DNA from 4 places in the Sphingobium sp. 22B genome. Region 1 is predicted to be linked to each of the others. Evidence: predicted binding sites of a transcription regulator. Region 1 holds the regulator's gene; each other region holds the start of a gene.

Region 1 (3,389 bases):
CGTCGATGCCGCCGGGGGTCGGAGAGGGAGCCATCATAGCCTTCCGCACAAGGCTGATGCCGCCTGCGCCGCCCAGCCTGCCGGGCGGCTATGATTTTGCGCGCCGCGCCTATTTCGAGGGCGTCGGCGCGACCGGGCGTGTGCTGCCGCCGGTTACGGTCCTGCGGCCGGCCACGGCCGGCCCCCGGTTGAGGGCGCGTCTGTTCGAGCATATCCTGGAGCGCGTTCCGGGACAGGGCGCCGGCATCGCCGCTGCCCTGGCCACCGGCGATCAGGGCGCGATCGCGCAGGCAGATGCGGAGGCGATGCGGCGGAGCGGCCTTGCGCATCTGCTGTCGATCAGCGGTCTGCATGTCACGGCCCTGATCGCTGCGGTGATCTTCCTGCTGATGCGGCTGATGGCGCTCAGCCGCCGGGCGGCTCTCGACTGGCCGCTGATGCTGCTGGCCGCGGGCGGCGGCGCTCTGGCGGGCATCGGCTATACGCTTCTGACCGGCGCAGAGGTGCCGACCGTGCGATCCTGCGTCGCTGCCCTGCTTGTGCTGGGCGGACTGGCGATGGGACGGGACGCAATCACGCTCAGGCTCGTGGCGGCGGGGGCGCTGGTGGTGCTGATCCTCTGGCCAGAAGTACTGGTGGGGCCGAGCTTCCAGATGAGCTTCGCGGCCGTGATAGCCCTGGTGTCGCTGGGCGAGCATCCCGCCTTCCGCGCCTTTCTCGCGCCGCGTGACGAAGGGGTGGGGCGCCGGATCGGACGCAATCTTGCGGGCATGCTGGCGACCGGCCTGGTCGTGGAGCTGGTGCTGGCGCCGATCGCGCTGTTCCATTTCCACAAGGCGGGCATGTTGGGGTCGATCGCCAATCTGGTGGCCATACCGCTTACGACCCTGGTGGTCATGCCGCTGGAGGCGACGGCCTTGCTGCTGGACCTAGGCGGGTGGGGTGCGCCCTTCTGGTGGCTTGCCGCGCGATCGATCGACCTGCTGTTGCTGATTGCCCATGGCGTGGCGTCCAGCCCTTGGGCGGTGGTTCTGGCGCCCGCCCAGTCGGGCGTGGTGTTCGGCCTGATGCTGCTGGGCATGCTGTGGTGCCTGCTATGGCGAAGCCGGTGGCGCTGGGCGGGTCTGATGCCCGTGACCACCGGCGTCATGATGGTGCTGACCAGCCCGATGCCCGACATATTGATAAGCGGGGACGGCCGGCATGTCGCGGTGCGCACTGCCGATGGCGGCATGGCGATGCTGCGGGCTCGCGCCGGCGGCTATGCGCGCGACGTCATGGCGGAAAGCGCGGGTTATGATGGTATCTTGCAGGCATTGACGACGCTGCCCCAGGCTCGCTGTTCTCCCGATCTATGCGCCGTTCGCCTGAAGGGAGGGGGCCGGAACTGGAACCTGTTGCTGACGCGAAGCAGCGTGAGGATCGATAATGCGATACTGGCGCGGGATTGCGCCTATTCAGACATCGTCGTCAGCGACCGCCGCCTGCCGGGCGCCTGTCGCCCACGCTGGCTGAAGGTGGATCGACGCTTCCTCGCCAGGACGGGTGGCCTGACCATCGATCTGGACCATGGCACCATGCGCAGCGCGAAGGCGTGGCATGACGAGCACCCCTGGGTCGCGCGGCCTTCCAGCCGGCCGCGCGAATACAGGAAGCATCAGTTATAGCGGCGCAGCAACCCTGCCAGCTTGCCCTGGATGCGAACCTGCCGAGGGTCGTAGATTTGCGGTTCATAGGCGCTGTTGGCGGGATCGAGCCTGACCTTCGGGCCCTCACGCCGGAAATATTTCAGCGTCGCTTCATTTTCGTCGATCAGGGCGACCACGATCTGCCCCTCGCGCGCGACGTCGGTGCGCTGGATAAGCGCGAAATCGCCGTCCAGAATGCCCGCTTCGACCATTGAATCCCCCGCCACTTCCAGCGCATAATGATCCCCGGTGCCCAGCAGCGCGGCGGGAACGGAAAGCATGTTCTGCCCCTCCAGCGCCTCGATCGGCACGCCCGCCGCGATCCGGCCGTGCAGCGGAATCTCCAATATGTCGTTGGCGGCGACCGGGGGCCTGCTGGCCGCTGGACCGGGCGTCAGCGGCGGCTTGGCAGGCACGACGACCTTGGGAGCGCGATGCATGGCATCGGGCAGTTTGAGCACTTCCAGTGCGCGGGCGCGATTGGGCAGGCGGCGGATGAAGCCGCGTTCCTCCAACGCATTGATCAGGCGGTGGATGCCGGATTTGGACCGCAGGTCCAGCGCTTCCTTCATCTCCTCGAAAGAGGGGGATACGCCTCCCTCCTCCAGCCGGGTCTGAATGAAGCTCAGCAATTCCTGTTGCTTGGGTGTCAACATCTCGCCTTGCCCTCCTTGGAACGGATGGAGAACGCATAGGAAACGGAACGGGGCAAGTCAAGCGCCTAACCGTTGGGCGCTTTTGCTGGAACGCGGAAGGCCGCAGGCCGTTTAACGCCTGCCTTCCACGAAGAAGGTGAATAGGAGAGAAAGATGGCCAACCAGAACAACCAGGGCGGCGGTCAACGTCGCGACCAGCAGGGCGGCGACCGCTCCAGCCAGGGTGGACGCCAGCAGCAGCAGGAAGACCGGCAGGGCCAGATGGGCGATGAACGCCGTCAGGACAAGTCGCCCGGCAAGCAGCAGCGCTGAAGGAACGGCGGCGGTCCAGCATGGCTGACATCGCCGCCATCCGTCAGGACTGCATTGGAAGGGGTCGCGCGGCGGCCCCTTTCCTTATGCGAGGGGAAGAACCGTGACGGGATCGCCGGCGGCGGCCGGAGCAGAGCCGGCAGGTCGCAGGATGAGGCAGTCGGCCATCGCCATGGCCGCGGTGGCGGCGCTGTCCTGCGATGTCACGGAAACGATGCCCGCTTCCGTGCGGAAGGCGCGAAGGTAATCGTCGCGTTCCCCCGTGGCGGGCAGCGGCGCGGCGAGCGTCGCCGGCGCGGTGCGGGGCAGGGGCGATGCCGCGCCCATCATGTTGCGGACCAGCGGCAACAGGAACAGCGTCGCCGTCACGAAGGCTGATACCGGATTGCCCGGCAGGCCCAGGAAGACGGCGGAACCCAATGTCCCCGCCATCAACGGCTTGCCCGGACGCATGCGGATTTTCCAGAAATCGAGCGAGCCCCCGGCCTGGACGAAAGCCGGGCGGACGATGTCGTGATCGCCCACCGATGCGCCGCCGGTCGAAACGATGATGTCCGCCTGGCTGGCGTGGGCAAAGGCCTGGATCATGCCGGGGAGATCGTCCGGCACGATCCCCATATCGATGACATCGCAGGAAAGGCCGGCGAGCAGGGCGGCCAGCATGGGAGCGTTGGAGGAGGGAAGCTGGCCGGGCTGCGTCGGCGCACCGGGGGGCACGAGTTCGTTGCCTGTC
Region 2 (3,389 bases), on a different contig from region 1:
GTGCGCCGCGACCATATCTCCCGGCTGCGCCACGACGGCAGCGGCGTCTGGTCAGCCTGCCTCGCGGACGGCACGGAAATCCGCATCGGCCGCACCTATCTCACCAACGCCCGCGCCATGGCAGGCCGCTGACCCCTTCAATCCATCGCAGATGGGAAGGGAAACCCCCAAAGACGATGGAGGCAGCGCCCACAGGACGCCAAGGGCAGCTGCAACGCTCCGCGCCCACAAAAAATGCTCAGGAAAACAAAAAGGCCCGGCATCCACCGGGCCTTCCTGACCTTGATCGAGAAAACCGATAAACTCAGTTCCCGGCGCCAACCGGCTTTTCCTTATCCATATCAGCAAAACGTGCGCCGCTGCCTGCTTTGGCGATAGCCAGTTCCACCGAGCTACGCACATGGGCGGCAGCAACCGTCTGGCATTCCTTGATGTCGCTCGACCGCACGCCATGCTTGCAGGTATTCCACGCCGCCCGCCAGATGCGCCACTTCAGGGCATTCTGCCCTTTCGCGCTGGACAGGTCCAAATCGCGATAATTGACTTCGACCGTCTTTCCGTTGGATTCGAATTCGGCGGCCGAGGCCATTGTGGCCACACTCATTAAAGCGGCTGCAGCGATGATTTTCGCGGCGATCATGGCAATGTCTCCTCAACTGTCTCTTGTCCGCTCGCAGCAGACCTCAAGCGAAGAGAAGAGAAGGCCTCAACAGATCATCGTCTCTGTCTTCGCCCATTTTGTTTAGGCGCATTGCAAATGCATCGCTTTTCGCTTTCGACCGGCGCCTGTCCCTGTCGGCCAACGGCGCTCCTGTCGACCAAATACAGTCTCACGGGGACGAACGACAATTTTACGACAGAAAAACAAACGTTCCGTAGCGTAAAATTACAATCGTTCAACAATTCGCGCACATAAAAACACCCCCGGCGCAAGGGAAAGGCCGGGGGTGCATCCAGGAAGCTGTCGGGCTCTCCGGGATCTCTTTCAATCATCTTGCGGCGATACGGCCCGGGGCCAGTCGATCCATAGCCAGATCGTCGCCATGTCGAACCGCATCATAGCGCGGGTGCGCAACGACCGTTTTCCCCATTCGATGATCCGCCCATCCATCACGCCCGGCAACATCAGCCGTGGACGAACGGACGACATTCTTCCACGAACGACATCACCGCCCCTGCGCGGCAAGCTGCGCCCGCAAATTGGCGAGCGTCCGCGCATCGACGACCGGCCGCTCCGGCGCCTCCTTCCCCTCGCGCAGCTTGCTGCGGTCCTTCTCCGGCGGCTCCACGACGCGCACCCTGACCGGCGCATGGCCCGTCGCCCTGATCCCCAGCTGCTCCGCCGCCCCGCGCGACAGGTCGATGATCCGCCCCCGCCCGGCAAAGGGCCCGCGATCGTTGATCCGCACCAGGATCGTCCGCCCCGTCTCCAGCGCCGTCACCTCGACATAGCTCGGCAGGGGCAGCGTCGCGTGCGCCGCCGTCACCGCCTTCGGCCGAAAGCGCTCGCCATTGGCCGTCCGGTTCCCGCTCTCCCCGCCATACCAGCTCGCATAGCCCAGATAATCATAGCCCGGATCGGCGGCAGGCACATAGGTCACGCCCCTGACGCTATAGGGCTTTCCCACCCGCACCGGCACGTCGCTCACGGGCCGATAGCGCACCCCCCCGCCACAGGCCGCCAGCGCCATCGCGACGCCCAGCGCGCCGAACCGCATCCGAACAAAAGTCCCGCTCATCCCCGCCCTTTAACCCAGCGCAGCGCGGGGGCAAAGCCGCCGCCTTTTCCTTTCGCCGCACAGTCCCTATCTTGCGCCCGACCGGCCCTTGCCTCCCAAGAACAAATCTGGAACAACACGCCCCCATGAGTCTCACGCAAATTTCTCAGCAGAGGTCTGCCGAATGCTGACCACCATAAGCGTCCGCGGCGCACGCGAGCATAATCTCAAGGGCGTCGACGTCGACCTTCCGCGCGACAGTCTGATCGTCATCACCGGCCTTTCCGGCTCGGGCAAGTCCTCCCTCGCGTTCGACACCATCTATGCCGAGGGTCAGCGCCGCTATGTCGAATCCCTCTCCGCCTATGCGCGCCAGTTCCTGGAGATGATGCAGAAGCCGGACGTCGAACATATTGACGGCCTCTCCCCCGCCATCTCCATCGAGCAGAAGACGACCAGCCGCAACCCGCGCTCCACGGTCGCCACCGTGACGGAGATCTACGACTATATGCGCCTCCTCTGGGCGCGCGTCGGCATCCCCTATTCGCCCGCCACGGGCCTCCCCATCAGCGCCCAGACGGTCAGCCAGATGGTCGACCGCGTGATGCAGCTGCCCGAAGGAACGCGCTTCTACCTCCTCGCCCCCGTGGTCCGCGGCCGCAAGGGCGAATATCGCAAGGAACTGGCGGAGTGGCAGAAGGCCGGCTTCACCCGCGTCCGCATCGACGGCGAACTCTACGCCATCGAGGACGCCCCCGCCCTCGACAAGAAATACAAGCATGACATCGAAGTGGTGGTCGACCGCCTCGCCGTCAGCGACGACATGGCCACCCGCCTCGCCGACAGCTTCGAGCAGGCCCTGAAACTCGCCGACGGCCTCGCCTATGTCGACCTCGCGGACGGCGCCGTCCCCGGCCGCGAGGTCGAAGCGGAATCCACCGGCAACCTCAAGGGCGCTGGCATTCCCGCCAACCGCATCGTCTTCAGCGAGAAGTTCGCCTGCCCCGTCAGCGGCTTCACCATAGCGGAGATCGAACCGCGCCTCTTCTCCTTCAACGCCCCGCAGGGCGCCTGCCCCGCCTGCGACGGCCTGGGCGAACGGCAGGAGTTCGACCCCGAACTCGTCGTCCCCAACGAAGCCCTCAGCCTCAAGAAGGGCGCCGTCGTCCCCTGGGCCAAGTCCAACCCGCCCAGCCCCTATTATATGCAGGTCCTCGGCTCCCTCGCGAAGGAGTTCGGCTTCTCCCTCGACACCCCCTGGGCCGACCTGCCGGGGGAGGTGAAGCTGATCATCCTCCATGGCACCGCCGGCCGGCCCGTCACCCTGCGCTTCGTCGACGGCAAGAAAAGCTATGAGGTGAAAAAGCCCTTCGAAGGCGTCATCGGCAACCTCAACCGCCGCCTCCTCCAGACCGAATCCGCCTGGATGCGGGAGGAACTCAGCAAATACCAGACCGCCATGCCGTGCGAGACCTGCCACGGCGCCCGCCTCAAGCCGGAGGCGCTGGCGGTGAAGATCGCGGGGGAAGACATCTCCATGTCCACCCGCCGCTCGGTGGTGGACGCGCTCGGTTTCTTCTCCACCCTCCCCAGCCGCCTCAACGATCAGCAGAACCAGATCGCCCGCGCCATCCTCAAGGAAATCGTGGAGCGCCTCGGCTTCCTCAACAA
Region 3 (3,389 bases), on a different contig from region 1:
CGAGCAAGCCGTTGAAGCCTTCGGAGATGAGGCTTTCAGCGAAAATCTGGGTATGCGCTTTCCCTGCCTTCTTCATCTGATCGCGCCAGGCCGGCTCGCCTAAGCTGGTTGGGGTCATCCCGTATTTTCCGAGTTCAGCAGCATCACGACCGTCGAAGACATTCGCGATATCGGCATCGTAGGAGACGATCGTCGTCGGTTGGAGATCTCCGACCTGGTTTGCCTCTCTAATTGCCGTCGGCAATGAAGTTGCGAGGTAGAGACTGGCAGTTCCTTTGGGATTGAAACGGCCGCCATATAACGCAGCACCCCGGCCTGAAAGTGGCTCGCGCGCATAGATTGGGTTCAGCGCCCGATAGAGTTTGCCCTGGTAACCCATGGACGCAGTTAGGCGTAAACGCCTGCGTCGACAGCGTCGATATATTCCAGCACCTCGCTCGCCCTGCCATCCTGCACGAGCTGCATGGCTGTCTGGCCGGAGAATCCCGGGAGTGGCTCCGACCTGTACCAGGCATAGGCGATGAGAGGGGATCCAAAGCGCGCGCTCGTTTTGGTGATCACCTCGATCATTTCTCGAAGGCGGCGCTGGGTCTTATCGGAACGCAAGCGCTCTTTGCGCTGTACAGCGTCGCGGCCTAGGCCGGCGGAACGAGCCACCTCCTCGCTAGTCGTGCGAAATGCCGCCGCGATCTTACTCGGAACAAAAAGTCCGTGATCGGCATAGTCCAGCAGGCCCATAACATTTCCTGACACCACCATTTTGACGTAATATAGCGTCAGAATATGCGGCATACAAGCTGCGGTGGGCTTTGACATCGACTGCACAAGGACGAAGCCATATTTTCGAGGCGAACCGGTCGGACTTGTCCCGCGTTCACGCCCAGCGTGCGCCAAACCTCCAATCAACCCGGTTTGCCGCATGACCGGGAGCAAGCGCCGCCAAGAAGGAGGAGAGATGTGCAACGATTATAGGCTGGAGGTCGACATCGCCTCGATCGCCGAGGATTTCGAGGATCTCAAAATCAAGATCAAGATGCCCGAGGGCAGGCCCAACGTGCCCGCGCGTGAGGACATCAAGATGACCGACATGGCGCCGATCGTTCGATCGGTGGAGGGCGAGCGGAGCACAGGGGAGCTGGTCAATCGGCGCTGGAGTTGGCCAGGCACGAAGGGCAAACCCGTCTATAATTTCCGCTCCGAGGGACGCGAGTTCACCTCTCACCGCTGCCTGATTCTGGCCGACGGCTTCTACGAATTTACAGATCCCGCGGATCCCAAGCAGAAGCGGCTGGACAAATGGCTCTTCACAATGGACGATCACCGCTGGTTCTGCATCGCAGGCATATGGCGTGAGAGCCCGCTGGGCGAAGCCTTCACCATGCTCACCATGGACGCAGGACCGGACGTGGCTCCCTACCATCATAGGCAGATCATCCCCCTCACCCGCGATCAATGGGTCGACTGGCTCGATCCGACCGTGCCCGCTGGGCAAGTGCTGCGCTGGCTGCCACAAGGTACCTTGCCCGTCACCCAAGTCTACGGCTCGCCGCCAGCGCAGGGAGCACTGCTCTGATGACCACCGATGCCACCCTCGCCCGCTTCGTTGAGGCGCAGGAAAATAGCTATGCCACCGCATTGGCCGAGATCCAGAGCGGAGCAAAGCGCTCCCATTGGATGTGGTTCGTCTTCCCGCAGCTGCGGGGCCTCGGACAAAGTCCGACCGCCCATTATTATGGCATCGCGTCGATCGACGAAGCCCGCGCCTATCTTGATCACGACCTGCTTGGCCCGCGCTATCGCGAATGTGTTGAAGCGCTACAGCAGCTGGGCACCTGTGATCCTGTCGCCATGTTCGGTAGCGTGGACGCCATGAAGCTGCGCTCATCGCTAACCCTGTTCGAGGCGGCGGAGCCATGTCCGTTGTTCGCGGGCGCATTGGACCGCTGGTTCGGCGGAGAGCGCGACCCGGCAACCCTGCAAATGCTTGCAGACTGATCCATTCGGAAACGGGTAGGGAAAAATTGCGATTCATCCCGCTTGACGAATCCCCCTGCCCAACGGAACATAAAGGGAACATCTGAGTCGATATGTTCCCATGGTCTGCCCCGCTTCCACATCTGACCGGCCTCGCGCCACTCCTCTTGCCGCCCTACTGGCGGAACTCACGCAGGCGCGCGCCGCGCGGGGGCCTGCCCTGCCCTTCGGCATCGACGCGATTGACCAGCGCCTAGCCGATCGTGGGTTGGACGGCAGCGCATTACACGAGATTGCCGCCGCGTCTGCGAGCCTCAGCGATGACGCTGCCGCGACGCTGTTCGCGGCCGGCATTGCCGCCCGCTTTGCAGCGCAGCCTGGATTTACCGTATTTTGGGCGCTCACAAAGTTCGACCTCTATGCGCCGGGGCTAGAGCAGGTAGGGTTAAGACCGGAGCGGGTTCTCTATGCGCAGGGCACGAGCGACAGCGCCGTCCTCGCCATGAGCGAGGATGCCCTGCGCGATGGTTCGCTCGCCTGTGTCATTGCCGAAGTAAAGTCCGCTGATCAGACCGCGACCCGTCGGCTGCAGCTTGCCGCCTCTGACGGCAAGACCCCGGTTCTGCTCTACCGCCGCCATCGTGTCCGCGATCGCTGCCCATTAAGCGGCCTCTCCTCTGCGATGACCCGCTGGCGCATCGGCTGCGTGCCCTCGGCGCGTCTTCCCCATCCCGGGGTCGGACGCGCCCGCTGGTCGGTCGAGCTGGTCCGTCAGCGCAACGGCAATCCCTTCTCCCTCGAACTGGACGCGTGCGATGATCAGGGTCGCCTCGCTCTACCTGCCGCAGCTTCCCATAGAGCGTCTGCGGCGGCTGGAGCGGCCAGCCAAGCGGCCTGAGCCCGCTGGCCCGTCGCTCGCTCCGCGCTTTGCAGGACCGATCGACGACAATCCAGGAGCCTGTTCGGTGCCCCGCGGTGGTGGCTGGCGGCCCGGCGCGCGTTGGGCGCGGGATGGTGCCCAGCGCCCAAGCCAGAGCGAGATCGACGCCAGGCCCGCGCACCAGCGCCCGACCATGCGCGAGATGGGCCGCCGCAGCGAGTCGGCAGAGCATCCTTTCAAAGCCATGCCAGCTGATGAAGGCGGCACCAGCTCCCGGTCTGTTCCCGCTGTCACATGGACGACCCTATGGGGGCAGCCGACAATTTTGATCGCGCGGACAGGGCAGCGCGATGTGGTGACCGCCGCCTGCCCGGTGGCACTTGAGCTTGGCCTGCGTCCCGGCATGGCGGCCGCTCACGCTCGCGCACTGGTGACCGACCTCGATGTGCGTGACGCCGATCCCGAGGCCGATCGTGCCTGGTTCGAGCGCCTCGCGCTCCACGCAGCCGGTCATTGGACGCCGACAGCCTGCCCG
Region 4 (3,389 bases), on a different contig from region 1:
GGCAAGGGCATGGCGCACCCGCATGCCATGACGCTCCAGCCGTTCGGCCGCCTCGCGCGCCAGCATCCCCTCCCCGCCCCAGAGATGCGCACAGCCGGTAATGTCGAGCATCAGACCGAAGGGTGAATCCAGCGCCGCAACCGGCGTGTAGCGGGAACAACCGTCGCAGAGCCGCTCCAGCCAGTCCTGATCGCCATGGGGATCGGCATCGAACACGCGCAGGTCCGGTTCCCGCGCACGCGCATCGGCCAGCGTCATGCCCGGCGTCAGGCCCAGCGCGAGAGCGTCGGCGTCGAGCGTCGCCAGCCGCATCGCGCCGCGCACCTGTTCGACGACGGCTGCGGGACCTTCGCCCTGCGCCCAGAGATCAGGCCGCGCGATCCGAAGCCGGTCGATCGGCAGGAACGGAAACCACAGCGCCAGATAGCGGCGCTTGCCCATCGCGTCCTCCGCCCTCCCGTCCGCTGCCATCCTGTCCAAGGCCATGGCGTTCATCGCGCCCACCTCCACTTCCTTCAAACATGCCCCGGCCATTGTCCCAGACCAGCCGCCAGCCGAGCCCGTCCCGTCCCGCCCGCCGTCGCAACAGGCCAAGGTCGAAGGCGCTTCTGCCCGGCCCGTTTCCCGGCAAGGGCAGAGAGGGCGCCGCCGCAACGCGCCAGCGCGTATCCCCCGCGCTAGGCACCGGATCGCCGCCCACCCGCAGCAGGAAAGCGGTGACGCCGGACGACTCCGCCGCCAGCGCCAGCCGCCGGCTGGCTGTCAGGTCGAGCAAGGGCGCCGGCCCGCGCAATTCCACCACCAGTGCGCCCAAAGCGGGGCATCGCAGCGCGTCGACCGCCGCTCGCAGCAGCATGGCGTCATCGGCCATCGCGCCGATCAGCAACCGGGCGGGATCGATGCCCAATGCGGCCAGTCCGGGACCATAGGGCATGCCCGCCGCCCGGCCCGCCGCCATCGTGCGCAGCCAGAGCAGGGGCGCCTCCCCCGCCGCCAGCCGCGCGAGAATCAGGGCCAGCCCAGCCCCCGCACCCCCTTCCTCTGTCGCGGCGAAGAATTCATGCACCCGACCCCGCGCCAGACCGCCGTCCAGCGCCAGGTCGAGCGGCGCATAGCCGGTTTCCACCCGCGCATGGGGCTGGGAGGCTGGAACGCCCTCCAGCGATGCGATATGCCGCCTGAGGGCGGCGAGGGTCTTCACCGACTCAGCCATATATTCGTTCCCCGTTTGTTCTTTTCGCCGCAATGGCAGGCGCTGTCAATCGACCGTGAAGGCCCGAGCCGGAAAAGGCGCTGGCGTCGCTCGCACCCCGCAATTTCCCAAACGCTTCCCCCGTCAGCGCTTTTTCTGTAAGTTGTCGCGGCGGGTGTTACCGAGGCGACTCGAAATGCCGGACTGAAAGGCTGCGAGCGCCTGCCAATGTGGGAGAGGGCTTGTGCCGGTTGCGGTAGCCATCGCCATGCTCGTGGTCGGTTCGGTCGCCTTTCACCTGTTCAGTCCATGGTGGCGCACGCCCATCGCCTCCAATTGGGGATCGATCGATTCCGCGCTCGACGTGACGCTCTGGATATGCGGGGCGGCCTTTGTGGGGCTGAACCTGTTCCTTGCCTGGGCGCTGGTCAAATATCGCCATCGCCCCGGCCATCGCCCCGGCCATCGCGCCCATTATGAGCCGGAAAACCCTTCGCTGGAAAGGCGGCTGACATTCTGGACCGCCATCGGCATCGCCGGCATGCTGGCGCCGGGGCTCGCGGCCTGGGGCAAATATGTCTCGGTGCCGAAAGAAGCCACCGTCATCGAGGCGGTCGGCCAGCAATGGCAATGGTCCTTCCGCTATCCCGGTCCGGATGGCGTACTGGGCGCGGCGGGGGTCAAATATATCACCCCCGACAATGGGCTGGGCCTCGATCCGCTCGACCCGTTCGGCCGGGATGACATATTGGTGGAAAGCAGCGACCTTCATCTGCCGGTCGGCAAGCCGGTGAAGATCGTGCTGCGCTCCAAGGACGTGCTGCACGACTTCTATGTGCCGGAATTCCGGGCCAAGATGGACCTTGTACCCGGCATCGTCACCTATTTCTGGCTGACCCCGACCAAGACGGGCACGTTCGACATCCTCTGCGCCGAACTGTGCGGCACCGGCCACCATGCGATGCGCGGCAAGGTGGTGGTGGAGACGCCCCAGGCCTTCGCGCAATGGCAGGCGCAGCAGAGCAGCTTCGGACAGATTCTGGCGGAGGCGCCGCCGGCCGCCATGTCGATCCTGCTGATCAAGGCCAATGCCTGTATCGTCCCTGCCTCCTGGAGCATTCGCTGATGGCTACCACCCTGGCCGACGACCTGCGCCCGCTGCATCATCCGCATAGCTGGGTCACCAAATATGTCTGGAGCCAGGATCACAAGGTCATCGCCATCCAATATAGCTGCACCGCCATCGGGATCGGGCTGGTGGCGCTGGTGCTGTCGGCGCTGATGCGGTTGCAGCTTGGGTTTCCGGGGGCTTTTCCGGCGATCCAGCCGGACAATTATCTTCAATTCGTGTCGATGCACGGCATGATCATGGTGGTCTATCTGCTGACGGCGCTGCTGCTAGGCGGGTTCGGCAATTATCTGATCCCGCTGATGATCGGGGCGCGGGACATGGTGTTTCCCTTCGTCAACATGCTGAGCTTCTGGTTCTATCTGCTGTCGGTGATTGTGCTGGTGGCGGGTTTCTTCGTGCCGGGCGGGCCGACCGGGGCGGGCTGGACGCTCTATCCGCCGCAAGCCATCAGCGAGGGGACGCCGGGACATCAATGGGGCATCGTGACCATGCTGGTCAGCCTCGCCATCTTCGTCGCGGCCTTCACCATGGGCGGGTTGAATTATGTGACCACGGTGTTGCAGGCGCGAACCAGGGGGATGACGCTGATGCGGATGCCGCTGTCGGTGTGGGGCATCTTCACCGCTTCGGTGATGGGCCTGCTGGCCTTCCCGGCCTTGTTCGTCGCGGCGATCATGATGCTGTTCGATCATCTGGCGGGCACCAGCTTTTTCATGCCCACCATGCAGTCGATGGGTGCGATCACCCCGACGCAGGGCGGCAGCCCCCTCCTCTTCCAGCATCTCTTCTGGTTCTTCGGCCATCCCGAAGTCTATATCGTCGCCCTGCCCGCCTTCGGCATCGTGTCGGACCTGATCAGCGTCCATGCGCGGCGGAATATCTTCGGTTATCGCATGATGGTGTGGGCGATCGTGATCATCGGGGCGCTGAGCTTCCTGGTATGGGCGCATCATATGTATGTGAGCGGCATGAATCCCTATTTCGGGTTCTTCTTCGCCACGTCGACTTTGATCATCGCCATTCCGACGGCGATCAAGGTCTATAACTGGCTGCTGACCCTGTGGC

What was found. The regulator LexA, encoded in region 1, represses DNA repair genes until DNA is damaged. The targets are predictions, from matches to a motif close to GTTCCNCNCTTGTTCT.
Region 2: the regulator LexA is predicted to act here: its motif matches at 1,838-1,853, upstream of uvrA (excinuclease ABC subunit UvrA).
Region 3: the regulator LexA is predicted to act here: its motif matches at 2,060-2,075, upstream of A0J57_RS10380 (ImuA family protein).
Region 4: the regulator LexA is predicted to act here: its motif matches at 1,220-1,235, upstream of A0J57_RS22615 (ImuA family protein).

What each region holds. Positions count from the first base shown of each region.
Region 1 is NZ_LTAB01000049.1:10,945-14,333, forward strand. Features, by position in the region: gene A0J57_RS23995 (ComEC/Rec2 family competence protein) at 1-1,667, shown strand, start outside; gene lexA (transcriptional repressor LexA) at 1,658-2,344, opposite strand; gene A0J57_RS26735 (hypothetical protein) at 2,498-2,656, shown strand; gene glp (gephyrin-like molybdotransferase Glp) at 2,741-3,389, opposite strand, start outside.
Region 2 is NZ_LTAB01000047.1:10,204-13,592, forward strand. Features, by position in the region: gene A0J57_RS23805 (LytTR family DNA-binding domain-containing protein) at 1-132, shown strand, start outside; gene A0J57_RS23810 (UrcA family protein) at 305-640, opposite strand; gene A0J57_RS23815 (septal ring lytic transglycosylase RlpA family protein) at 1,167-1,739, opposite strand; gene uvrA (excinuclease ABC subunit UvrA) at 1,903-3,389, shown strand, end outside.
Region 3 is NZ_LTAB01000009.1:9,419-12,807, forward strand. Features, by position in the region: gene A0J57_RS10360 (RES family NAD+ phosphorylase) at 1-379, opposite strand, end outside; gene A0J57_RS10365 (MbcA/ParS/Xre antitoxin family protein) at 388-738, opposite strand; gene A0J57_RS10370 (SOS response-associated peptidase) at 956-1,573, shown strand; gene A0J57_RS10375 (DUF1810 domain-containing protein) at 1,573-1,995, shown strand; gene A0J57_RS10380 (ImuA family protein) at 2,096-2,872, shown strand; gene A0J57_RS10385 (DUF6504 family protein) at 2,790-3,389, shown strand, end outside.
Region 4 is NZ_LTAB01000038.1:25,050-28,438, reverse strand. Features, by position in the region: gene A0J57_RS22620 (DNA polymerase Y family protein) at 1-471, opposite strand, end outside; gene A0J57_RS22615 (ImuA family protein) at 368-1,213, opposite strand; gene A0J57_RS22610 (cytochrome c oxidase subunit II) at 1,437-2,318, shown strand; gene A0J57_RS22605 (cbb3-type cytochrome c oxidase subunit I) at 2,318-3,389, shown strand, end outside.